One region of the Neobacillus sp. SAB-20_R2A genome, then DNA from elsewhere that is predicted to be linked to it. Evidence: riboswitches for the same ligand, from Rfam matches in the RefSeq annotation. Region 1 holds a riboswitch; each other region holds the start of a gene.
What was found. A riboswitch is a leader RNA that binds a small molecule or an ion and turns the genes downstream of it on or off. The one in region 1 is predicted to bind glycine.

Region 1 (3,185 bases):
ACCTATATTCGAAAAATCAGCCGCTCATATTAGAGGCTGGCCAATCCTATACCACGGTGAATGCAGAGTTTGCCTTCCACCGACTAGGAGTGAAAACATTTCAATCTGGACAGTATTTGGCTGTGCCTAACCACTGGTTTATGTATCGCTTTGAAGTTTGGAAAACGAATGATTTTCTGCTCGTCTATTGCTATGGTAATATGGGGTATCGTCAGTTGGACATTCTTCCTGCCGGGACATACGGAGAGGCAGAGCTGCTAATGGAGCAGGCAGCCGGGCAGTTCAGTCACCTCGGACCGATTGTAAAGTACAACAGCCTGAAAGACCGTCCAGAATAAAAGCTTCATTTATAAGGAAGGGGGAGTCATGGTTGAAATCCAATGCCCTAAAAGGTTATCGGAAATTAAGAGATATCTATGAAAATAATCTGACTGTGGAATTGCTTTCAGAAGAGATCAAGACATGTGAGGCGGATGATGATGCAGTCGCTGTTAAAAAGGAAATGTTTGATTGCGATTTTGATATTTATGGGGTTAAACAGGGCGGAAAACTTATTGGATACGTAAAAAGAGAAGATATAAAAAAAGAAGGAAAAATAAGTGAGTTTGTTGAGGATTTTCATGCCGATAACCTTATCTCAGATTCCACTTCTTTGATTGATTTGCTGGATATTTTTCAGGAGAGAGAATTCACCTTTATCCTTGAAAAGAACAAAGTTACCAGGATCGTCACGGTGGCCGATTTGCAAAAGCAGCCAATAAGGATGTTGGCTTTTAGTTTTGTTTCACTTCTGGAAATGTACATCAGTTCAGTGATTAAAGAATTTTATCCGGATGGCAGCTGGGCTGATAAGTTAACAGAATCAAGATTAACCAAAGCAAAAGAGCTTTTGGAAGAGCGGTTAGCAAAAAATGAAGCCCTGACTTTGGTGGACAATTTACAGTTATCTGATAAAGGCACGATCATTCGGAAAACGCCAAAATTAGTCGAGCTGCTAGGCTTTGAATCAAATAGTCAATGCAAGGAATTTTTCAGAAAAATTGAGGAATTACGAAACAATACAGCCCATTCTCAGGAACAAATTTACCATGACTCAAAGGAGTTTATCACTATACTTCTACAATTACAAAAGATACTAAACGTAGATTGATTGGGTTGAACTATAAGCCAGAGCAGAAGTGTTCAATGGAAAAAAACTCCTTATATCTGGGCAATCAATCTTATTTTTATAATAAGGAATTTTTCCTGAATTATATATATTCTGAATATTCGATTGACATTGTTTATTTGATAAACTAATATGAGATTAAATTCATATTAGCGGATGAATATTATGGGAGAGACTAAACGCATCGTTTAGCACCGAAGGAGCAAATTCCAAAAATCAGGTATCAATCTCTCAGGTAAAAGGACCATAATAGGACGCATCTCTGGAGAGAGCCCATGGGCCGCCAAAGGAGTCAAACTCTCAGGTAAAAGGACAGAGAAAAGTAGGAGAACCCCTATTTTTCTCTGTCCTTTTTTGGTTGAGAAAGATGGGAATAAGTAAATAAAGGGGCTGGATATTTAAAAGAAAAAATGAAAGCGCTTTTTTATGCAGATTTATGAAACCTATTTTGGATATTAAAATTGCCAGCATCAGGAGGGGAAAATGATATGCAGGAACAAAAATTGGCTAGAGGATTAAAAAACAGGCACGTGCAGCTAATCGCTATTGGCGGGGCTATCGGTACAGGTTTATTTCTCGGGGCGGGAAAGTCGATCCACTTAGCTGGACCATCGATTTTATTTGCTTATATGATTACAGGCGTCATTTGCTTTTTAATCATGCGCTCATTAGGAGAACTGCTTTTAAGCAATTTGAACTATCATTCTTTCGTTGATTTTGTTCAAGATTATTTTGGTAATATGGCTGCCTTTATCACCGGATGGACCTACTGGTTTTGCTGGATTACGATTGCAATGGCGGATTTGACAGCAGTTGGAATTTATACTCAATATTGGTTTCCCCATGTGCCACAGTGGATGCCAGGATTAATTGCCCTCGTTTTTTTACTCATGATGAATCTTGCAACCGTAAAACTATTTGGTGAAATGGAATTCTGGTTTGCATTAATTAAAGTCATCGCCATCCTAGCACTCATTGTAATTGGTATTTTTATGATTTTTAAGGGCTTTTCTACAGATTCAGGTCCATCGAGTTTTACGAATCTATGGAGCCATGATGGGATGTTCCCGAATGGCATAAATGGTTTTATCCTCTCATTCCAAATGGTCGTCTTTGCGTTCGTAGGCATTGAACTTGTAGGACTTACAGCTGGGGAAACAGAAGACCCGGAAAGAGTGATTCCAAAAGCAATCAATAATATCCCTATTCGTGTTATCATTTTCTACATTGGTGCCCTTTTAGTCATTATGAGCATCTATCCATGGAACGCAATCAAACCAGCCGAAAGTCCATTTGTCCAAGTATTCGTGGCAGTTGGTATCGCAGCAGCAGCAGGTATTGTCAATTTTGTTGTTCTCACATCTGCAGCTTCGGCATGTAATAGTGCCATCTTTAGTACAAGCCGTATGGTATACTCACTTGCAAAAAATAATAATGCACCAAAATCACTTTCTAATCTTACTGTACGTAAAGTACCCTCCAATGCATTGTTCTTCTCAACTGTTGTTATTTTAATTGGCGTTGCTTTAAACTATATAATGCCTGAAGGAGTATTTACACTGATCACTAGTGTTTCTACTGTGTGTTTTATCTTTATATGGGGAATTACTGTTATTACCCATTTAAAATATCGTAAAACAAGACCGGATTTAGCGAAAGCAAACAAGTTTAAAATGCCGTTTTATCCATTTGCTAATTACTTAATCCTAGCTTTCCTTGCGTTCGTACTTGTCGTACTTGCACTGGCAGAGGATACCCGTATTGCTTTATTTGTCACTCCGGTTTGGTTTATTTTGCTGATTGTGATTTATAAAATGCAAAAAACGAAAATAAATAAAGCGGATGAAGTGAATCGTGGGCCTATAGTAGAAAATTAATTAGAACTAGTGAAATTGTGTGGACTATTTATAGGAAAAAATAAAACACTAAACTCTTTCTTTTTCGAGTTTAGTGTTTTTTTACCTAATGCTTATTAATTGTTATGGAAATAATTACTTGTTGATAACAATCTGAAAAA
Region 2 (3,185 bases), 2.8 Mb from region 1:
ATTAGAGGAAAAAGTAAAACAAATTCCTGGAATGGTGACAGTTCGGATTATTTAATTAGGAAAAATTAAGTTACATGAAAATGGAGCCTGGTTTCAATACCGGCTCCATTTCTTTTACCCAATTTGATTCTATGCTGATAATTTTAATTTTTTCTCTTTTTTCCTTCTATAAGAATACAAAGCAAATAATAGAATAAACCATAGTGGTGTCAACAATAGGGCCGGACGGGTAGCGTCGGCGAACAGCATGATAATGAGAATCGCCGCAAACAAGGTTAGGACCGCATAATTAACAAATGGTGTAAATGGTGCTTTAAATTTTGACTTTGCCTGTAAGTCCGGACGAGTTTTCTTATACCTTACATGACAGATCAGAATGACGCCCCAAACCCAAATAAAACAAATGGCACTAATGGTTGTTACGATTCCAAAAGCCTGCTCCGGAATAAGTTTGCTAAGGAGCGCTCCCCCTGTCAGGACAAGAGTCGAAATCAATAATGCATTACTTGGCACATGATTTTTATTCAGTCTCGCAAAATGGGCTGGTCCCTGGCTATTATTGCTTAAATTATATAAAATCCGGCTTGTTGAAAACATCCCACTGTTACAAGCAGAAGCGGCTGAAGTTAGAACGACAAAATTAATAATTCCTGCAGCAATCGGAATCCCGACTAAACTAAACGTTTTGACAAACGGACTTTCAGCTGCATTCAGTTCCGTCCATGGATTAATACATAGAAGAACGATCAATGCGCCAACGTAGAAAAATAAAATCCGTAAAGGAATTTTATTAATGGCCGATGGGATATTTTTTTCCGGATTGGCTGTTTCCGCTGCCGATACACCCACTAATTCCACACCAACGAATGCAAAAACGACCATTTGGAATGAAAGCAAGAAGCCTGTCATTCCATTTGGAAAAAGGCCGCCATGTTCCCAAAGATTTTTAATAGAGACCGCCCCTGCATCTGTCTTGAATCCCATCACTAGCAAAATGATCCCAATTCCGATTAAGGCAAGAATGGTAATGACCTTTATTAAGGCAAACCAGAACTCCAATTCTCCAAAAAGCTTTACCGTTAATAGATTGAGGCCCAATAAGACAACCAAACAGACAATTGCAGGTATCCACTGTGGGATATCAAACCAATATCGTACATATACACCAACAGCAATCACATCAGCCATAGCGGTCATAATCCAGCAAAACCAATAGGTCCATCCCGTTACAAACGCAACTCGCGGTCCAAGGTAATCTTCGGCAATGTCAGTAAAAGACTGATAGCCCGCCTTAGACAGCAGGAGTTCCCCCAGCGCCCTCATCACAAAGAAACAGGCAATACCTACGATTAAATAAGCAAAGATAATGGATGGGCCAGCCAGTTGGATGGCTTTACCCGACCCCAGGAATAATCCGGTACCAATGGTGCCGCCAATTGCGATAAGTTGAACGTGCCGATTTGCTAAATTCCTCTTTAATTCTTGCTGTGCCAACCTTGACTCCCCCTTAAAATTTAAAAAACCCAATAAAAAAAGAGATTGGATGTCCTCCAATCTCTTAGGTCATAAGAATAACAAATAATACTTATTAAGCTGACAATTGTCAGCATGACAAATATATATTCAGTACTCTTCTGTCCTTTTGCCTGAGATTGTGAACCCTTCGGCGCCGCGGAATCCGCGGTCTCTCCAGAAGCTGCTCCTGCTATAGTGTGATCCATAGCAATCATAGCTTGCTAATTATTAAGTTTTTTAGATAATATTGTTGAATAATTTTTAATTTTAGTAGTATTAAATTACTTTGTCAACAATAAATGACTCTTAAATATTTTAATGACTCTCTGGAATTAATTTAAACCCCAGAGATAAGAATTTGAATTCGCTTTCATTAAGTTGTAATAGAAAGCCAAAGAACAGAAAAAGTATGTTATAATAATTGTCGAAATAAGTAGCTTTGTCTATAAAGGAACAGAATATATAAACGGGAAGGAACGTGAAAGAATGAGTAACGGAGTTTTCAAAATCCCAACACCTGCAAATGAACCTGGCAATACTTATGCTCCTGGGACAAAAGAACGGGAAACATTAAAGGCAGAATTAACACGCCAATCTAGTATCGTAATCGACATTCCTGTGATTATTAATGGCGAAAATATAAAGACAGAAACAGTGAAGCAAGTGGTTATGCCACATGATCATCAACATGTTTTAGCAAACTATTCGCAAGCCGGAGAAAAGGAGCTGCGTGATGCTGTTGAAGCTGCAATGGCTGCGAAAGAAGCATGGGCTAATATGGCTTGGGAACACCGCGCCGCTATTTTCTTAAAAGCTGCTGATTTAATCTCTGGACCATACCGTGATGTCATGAATGCAGCGACAATGTTAGGACAGTCCAAAACAGCTGTTCAAGCTGAAATTGATTCTGCCCAAGAATTAGTAGACTTCTTACGTTTTGGCGTTGATTATGCAAATCAGGTTTATCAAATTCAGCCAAGTAGCATGAAGAATGTATGGAATCGTACAGATTACCGTCCATTAGACGGTTTTGTATTGGCGATTTCTCCATTTAACTTCACAGCCATTGGCGGAAATCTGCCAGCAGCTCCTGCGATGATGGGGAACGTAGTCGTTTGGAAACCAGCAACAACTTCTATTCTAGCAAACTATTACTTTATGCGTATTTTAGAAGAAGCAGGATTACCAAAAGGTGTCATCAACTTCGTACCTTCTCGTGGTTCACAAGTATCAGAAGTTGTATTAACAGACCCTCGTATGTCTGGATTCCATTTCACTGGATCCACAAGTACGTTCCAAACGATTTGGAAAACAGTCGGAGAAAACATTGCAAGCTATAAATCTTACCCTCGTTTAATTGGGGAAACAGGTGGTAAGGACTTCGTATTTGCTCATGAAACGGCACAAGCAGACAAAGTAGTAGCGAACCTTGTTCGCGGTGCTTTTGAATACCAAGGTCAAAAATGTTCAGCCGCTTCTCGTGCCTACATCCCGGCAAGTTTGTGGGAAGAAGTGAAAGACGGTTTAGTGGCAGAGACGGCTAAGCTTAAAGTTGGGGATGTCCGCGACTTCAGGAACTTCATGGGTGCAGTTATTGATAAAGCAGCATTTGATTCAATTACAAGCTATATCGATTACGCAGCAGCTTCTGAAGAAGCAGAAATTATTGC
Region 3 (3,185 bases), 1.3 Mb from region 1:
GTCGGGATTCCGAACGGCTGGGCATCGCCGACAACAATATCTGCACCAAATTTTCCTGGAGGTGTCAAAATTCCAAGTGATAATGGATTGCTGGAAACAACAAACATTGCTTTATTTTCGTGAATAATCTCTTCAAGCTCTTTTAATGGTTCAATTCGACCTAAAAAGTTTGGATATTGAACGACAACTGCGGCTACGTCAGCATTTAGCAATCCTTTTAGGGCGTCAACATCAGTAATGCCATCCTTCACAGGAACCTCAATCACATCAAGGTATTGACCCTTTGCGTAAGTTTCCAAAACCTCACGGGATTCAGGGTGAACAGCACCGGAAACCAGGATGGTTTTCCGTTTAGTGTGACCAGCACTTAGCATTGCTGCTTCAGCAAGTGCGGTACCGCCGTCATACATCGAGGAGTTAGCCACATCCATTCCTGTTAATTCACAAATCATTGTTTGGAATTCAAAAATCGCCTGCAGTTCCCCTTGGGAGATCTCCGGTTGGTAAGGTGTATAGGCTGTGTAGAACTCTGATCTTGAAATGACATGGTCAACGATAACCGGCATATAGTGGTCATAAACTCCGGCACCTAAGAAAGACACATTCGATTTTAAATCAGCATTCCGGCTTGCTAACTGAAAAAGTTCTTTCATCAAAGCTGTTTCTGATTTTGCCGGTTTAATATTGTATTCACCTTTAAATCGTACTTTTTCAGGAATATCACTGAATAGTTCATCGACAGTGGAAACGCCAATTGTCTCCAGCATTGCCTGCTTATCTTGTTCAGTCATGGGTAAATAGCGATGTTTCATAAACCTTGCTCCCTTCTGCTATTTCTTTTCTCTTTTATAAAAAGGTGTAGGAACCACTTTCGCTTTTAAACGTTTGCCGCGAATTTCAACTTCCACTTCGGTATCGAGTCCTGCATGTTCGGAAGAAATGAGGGCAAGACCGATGTTTTTCTTTAAGGTTGGGGACTGTGTACCGGTGGTAACTTCACCAATTAGCGCTTCCCCTTTGTAAACTGGATAGCCGTGTCGCGGAATTCCCCGGTCAACCATCTCAACCCCAACAAGCTTCCGGGACAAACCTGCTTCCTTTTGCTTCACGAGAGCTTCTTTTCCAATAAAATCAGCCTCTTTATTCAATTTCACCGCAAAGCCAATTCCTGCCTCAAGCGGGGAGATTTCCGGTGATAATTCCTGGCCGTAAAGCGCTAAGTTTGCTTCAAAACGAAGTGTGTCGCGTGCACCTAGGCCGCAAGGAATAACTCCCTCGTCTTTTCCGGCTTCCAGAATGGCAGTCCAAAGTTCGACGACATCACCGGCATCACAATATACTTCAAAGCCGTCTTCCCCTGTATAACCAGTTCTAGATACAAGTGCTTTTTTCCCATTTAAAACAACTTCCTGCTGGAATTTGAAAAAGCCAATTTGACTTAAATCCGTCTCTGAAGCAAGCTTCTGTAATACCTTTTCAGCAAGAGGGCCTTGAAGCGCAAGCTGTGCCATTGTTTCAGACAAGTTTTCGATTGTAACATCGCCTACAAGATGCTTCTCCAGCCAGTTGTAGTCCTTTTCAATATTCGATGCGTTGACAACAAGTAAATAGTGATTATCTTCAACCTTGTAAACAAGCAGGTCGTCAATAGTTCCGCCGTTTTCATAGCACATCGCAGTATATTGTGCACCGCCGTCTTTCACTTTTGAAATGTCATTTGTCATCAATTTTTGTAAATAGTTAAGGCTGTCTGGGCCCTTTACCTCAACTTCGCCCATATGGGATACATCGAATAAACCGGCTTTCGTGCGGACAGCTTCATGCTCATCCTTGATGCTTGAAAACTGGACAGGCAACTCCCAGCCGCCAAAATCGATGGTTTTTCCGCCGTATTCCTTGTAAACTTCGAACAGCGGAGTGCGTTTTAATTCCGTCATCATAAATCCCCCTTCATTTACTACATGTTCATTATTTGTAAAAATGAATTATTGCCAATTAACAAAAATAGGAAAACTCCTTGCCATTTTCCTAAAAACAACAAAAAGGTGCAAAAAAGGACAGAAACCTCCCTTTACCAATAAAGAAGGTCTCTGTCCTTGCACCTGAAAGTTTACCTAAATCGGCTGTCCCCTTTGGTGGCTGGTATCATCCAGCACTCTCCAGAGCTGCGTCCAACAAGAGTTCTTTTGCCTGAGAGATTCACATAAGCTGCTTGCTCCTTCGGCGCTACAAAAAGTAGTCTCTCCCCTTGTTTTCATTCGCACTTATAATATTTTTTTCCAATTTGGTCATACTAATTATACTTAAAAAATAGATTACCTTATTTAAATATTTGAAACTTTCAAAGCTATTATCATCCTACCATTAAAACAACATATCGGGCAATAACAATTTATCGAAAAAAAGGAGCTGAAACGGATGAATGTCGAAATGGAATTTGATTCCTCCTGGCAGGATGATTTTTTACATAAAATTGATCATGATGGACCTTGGGGGAATTGGGAGCTTTTTAAATTGGCCATCGATATTGAAAAACACTTGGTGGTCCCGGAATTCGAAGGCCTGCAGGCCCCAAAGCATCTGCCAAATTTGACGCCTCTCCCTCATCAGCTTGAAACAGCCAAGCAGGTGGTTGAAAACATGAACGGAAAGGCCATCCTTGCGGATGAAGTGGGTCTCGGAAAGACTATCGAGGCGGGGTTAATTTTAAAAGAATACATGATTCGCGGATTAGTGAAAAAAGTGTTAATCCTTGTTCCCGCCTCCTTAGTCACCCAGTGGGCACAGGAATTAAATAGCAAATTTTATATACCAGCTGTCACTCAAAGAAAAAGCTATGTTTGGGAACAATGTGATGTCGTTGTTTCCTCCATCGATACAGCGAAACGAAATCCGCATCGGGAGATCATTTACAAGCAAGATTATGACCTCATCATTATCGATGAAGCCCATAAATTAAAAAATAATAAAACCAAAAACTACGAATTTGTTCAAAACTTAAAAAAGAAGTTTTGTTTATTGCTGACGGCAACGCCTATTCAAAACAGGATTGAGGAGATTTTTAACCTCGTATCCCTATTAAAGCCTGGTCACTTAGGGAATGAAACTGTCTTTTACGAAAAATATAAACGTGATTCCCGTTCCTTAAATGATGACCAGCATCTAAAAGAGCTAGTCAATAAAGT

Region 2: it holds a riboswitch for glycine, as region 1 does, so the genes downstream of both, V5M37_RS28620 (amino acid permease) here and V5M37_RS15005 (amino acid permease) in region 1, are expected to answer to the same signal.
Region 3: it holds a riboswitch for glycine, as region 1 does, so the genes downstream of both, gcvT (glycine cleavage system aminomethyltransferase GcvT) here and V5M37_RS15005 (amino acid permease) in region 1, are expected to answer to the same signal.

What each region holds. Positions count from the first base shown of each region.
Region 1 covers NZ_CP145895.1:3,078,095-3,081,279, reverse strand. The annotation lists gene V5M37_RS15015 (methyltransferase domain-containing protein) at 1-338, shown strand, start outside; gene V5M37_RS15010 (hypothetical protein) at 371-1,150, shown strand; glycine riboswitch at 1,325-1,425, shown strand; glycine riboswitch at 1,428-1,487, shown strand; gene V5M37_RS15005 (amino acid permease) at 1,657-3,045, shown strand.
Region 2 covers NZ_CP145895.1:5,874,545-5,877,729, forward strand. The annotation lists gene V5M37_RS28615 (phosphoglycerate dehydrogenase) at 1-55, shown strand, start outside; gene V5M37_RS28620 (amino acid permease) at 130-1,494, opposite strand; glycine riboswitch at 1,625-1,703, opposite strand; gene pruA (L-glutamate gamma-semialdehyde dehydrogenase) at 2,002-3,185, shown strand, end outside.
Region 3 covers NZ_CP145895.1:4,387,435-4,390,619, forward strand. The annotation lists gene gcvPA (aminomethyl-transferring glycine dehydrogenase subunit GcvPA) at 1-812, opposite strand, end outside; gene gcvT (glycine cleavage system aminomethyltransferase GcvT) at 831-1,937, opposite strand; glycine riboswitch at 2,089-2,165, opposite strand; glycine riboswitch at 2,169-2,258, opposite strand; gene V5M37_RS21495 (DEAD/DEAH box helicase) at 2,419-3,185, shown strand, end outside.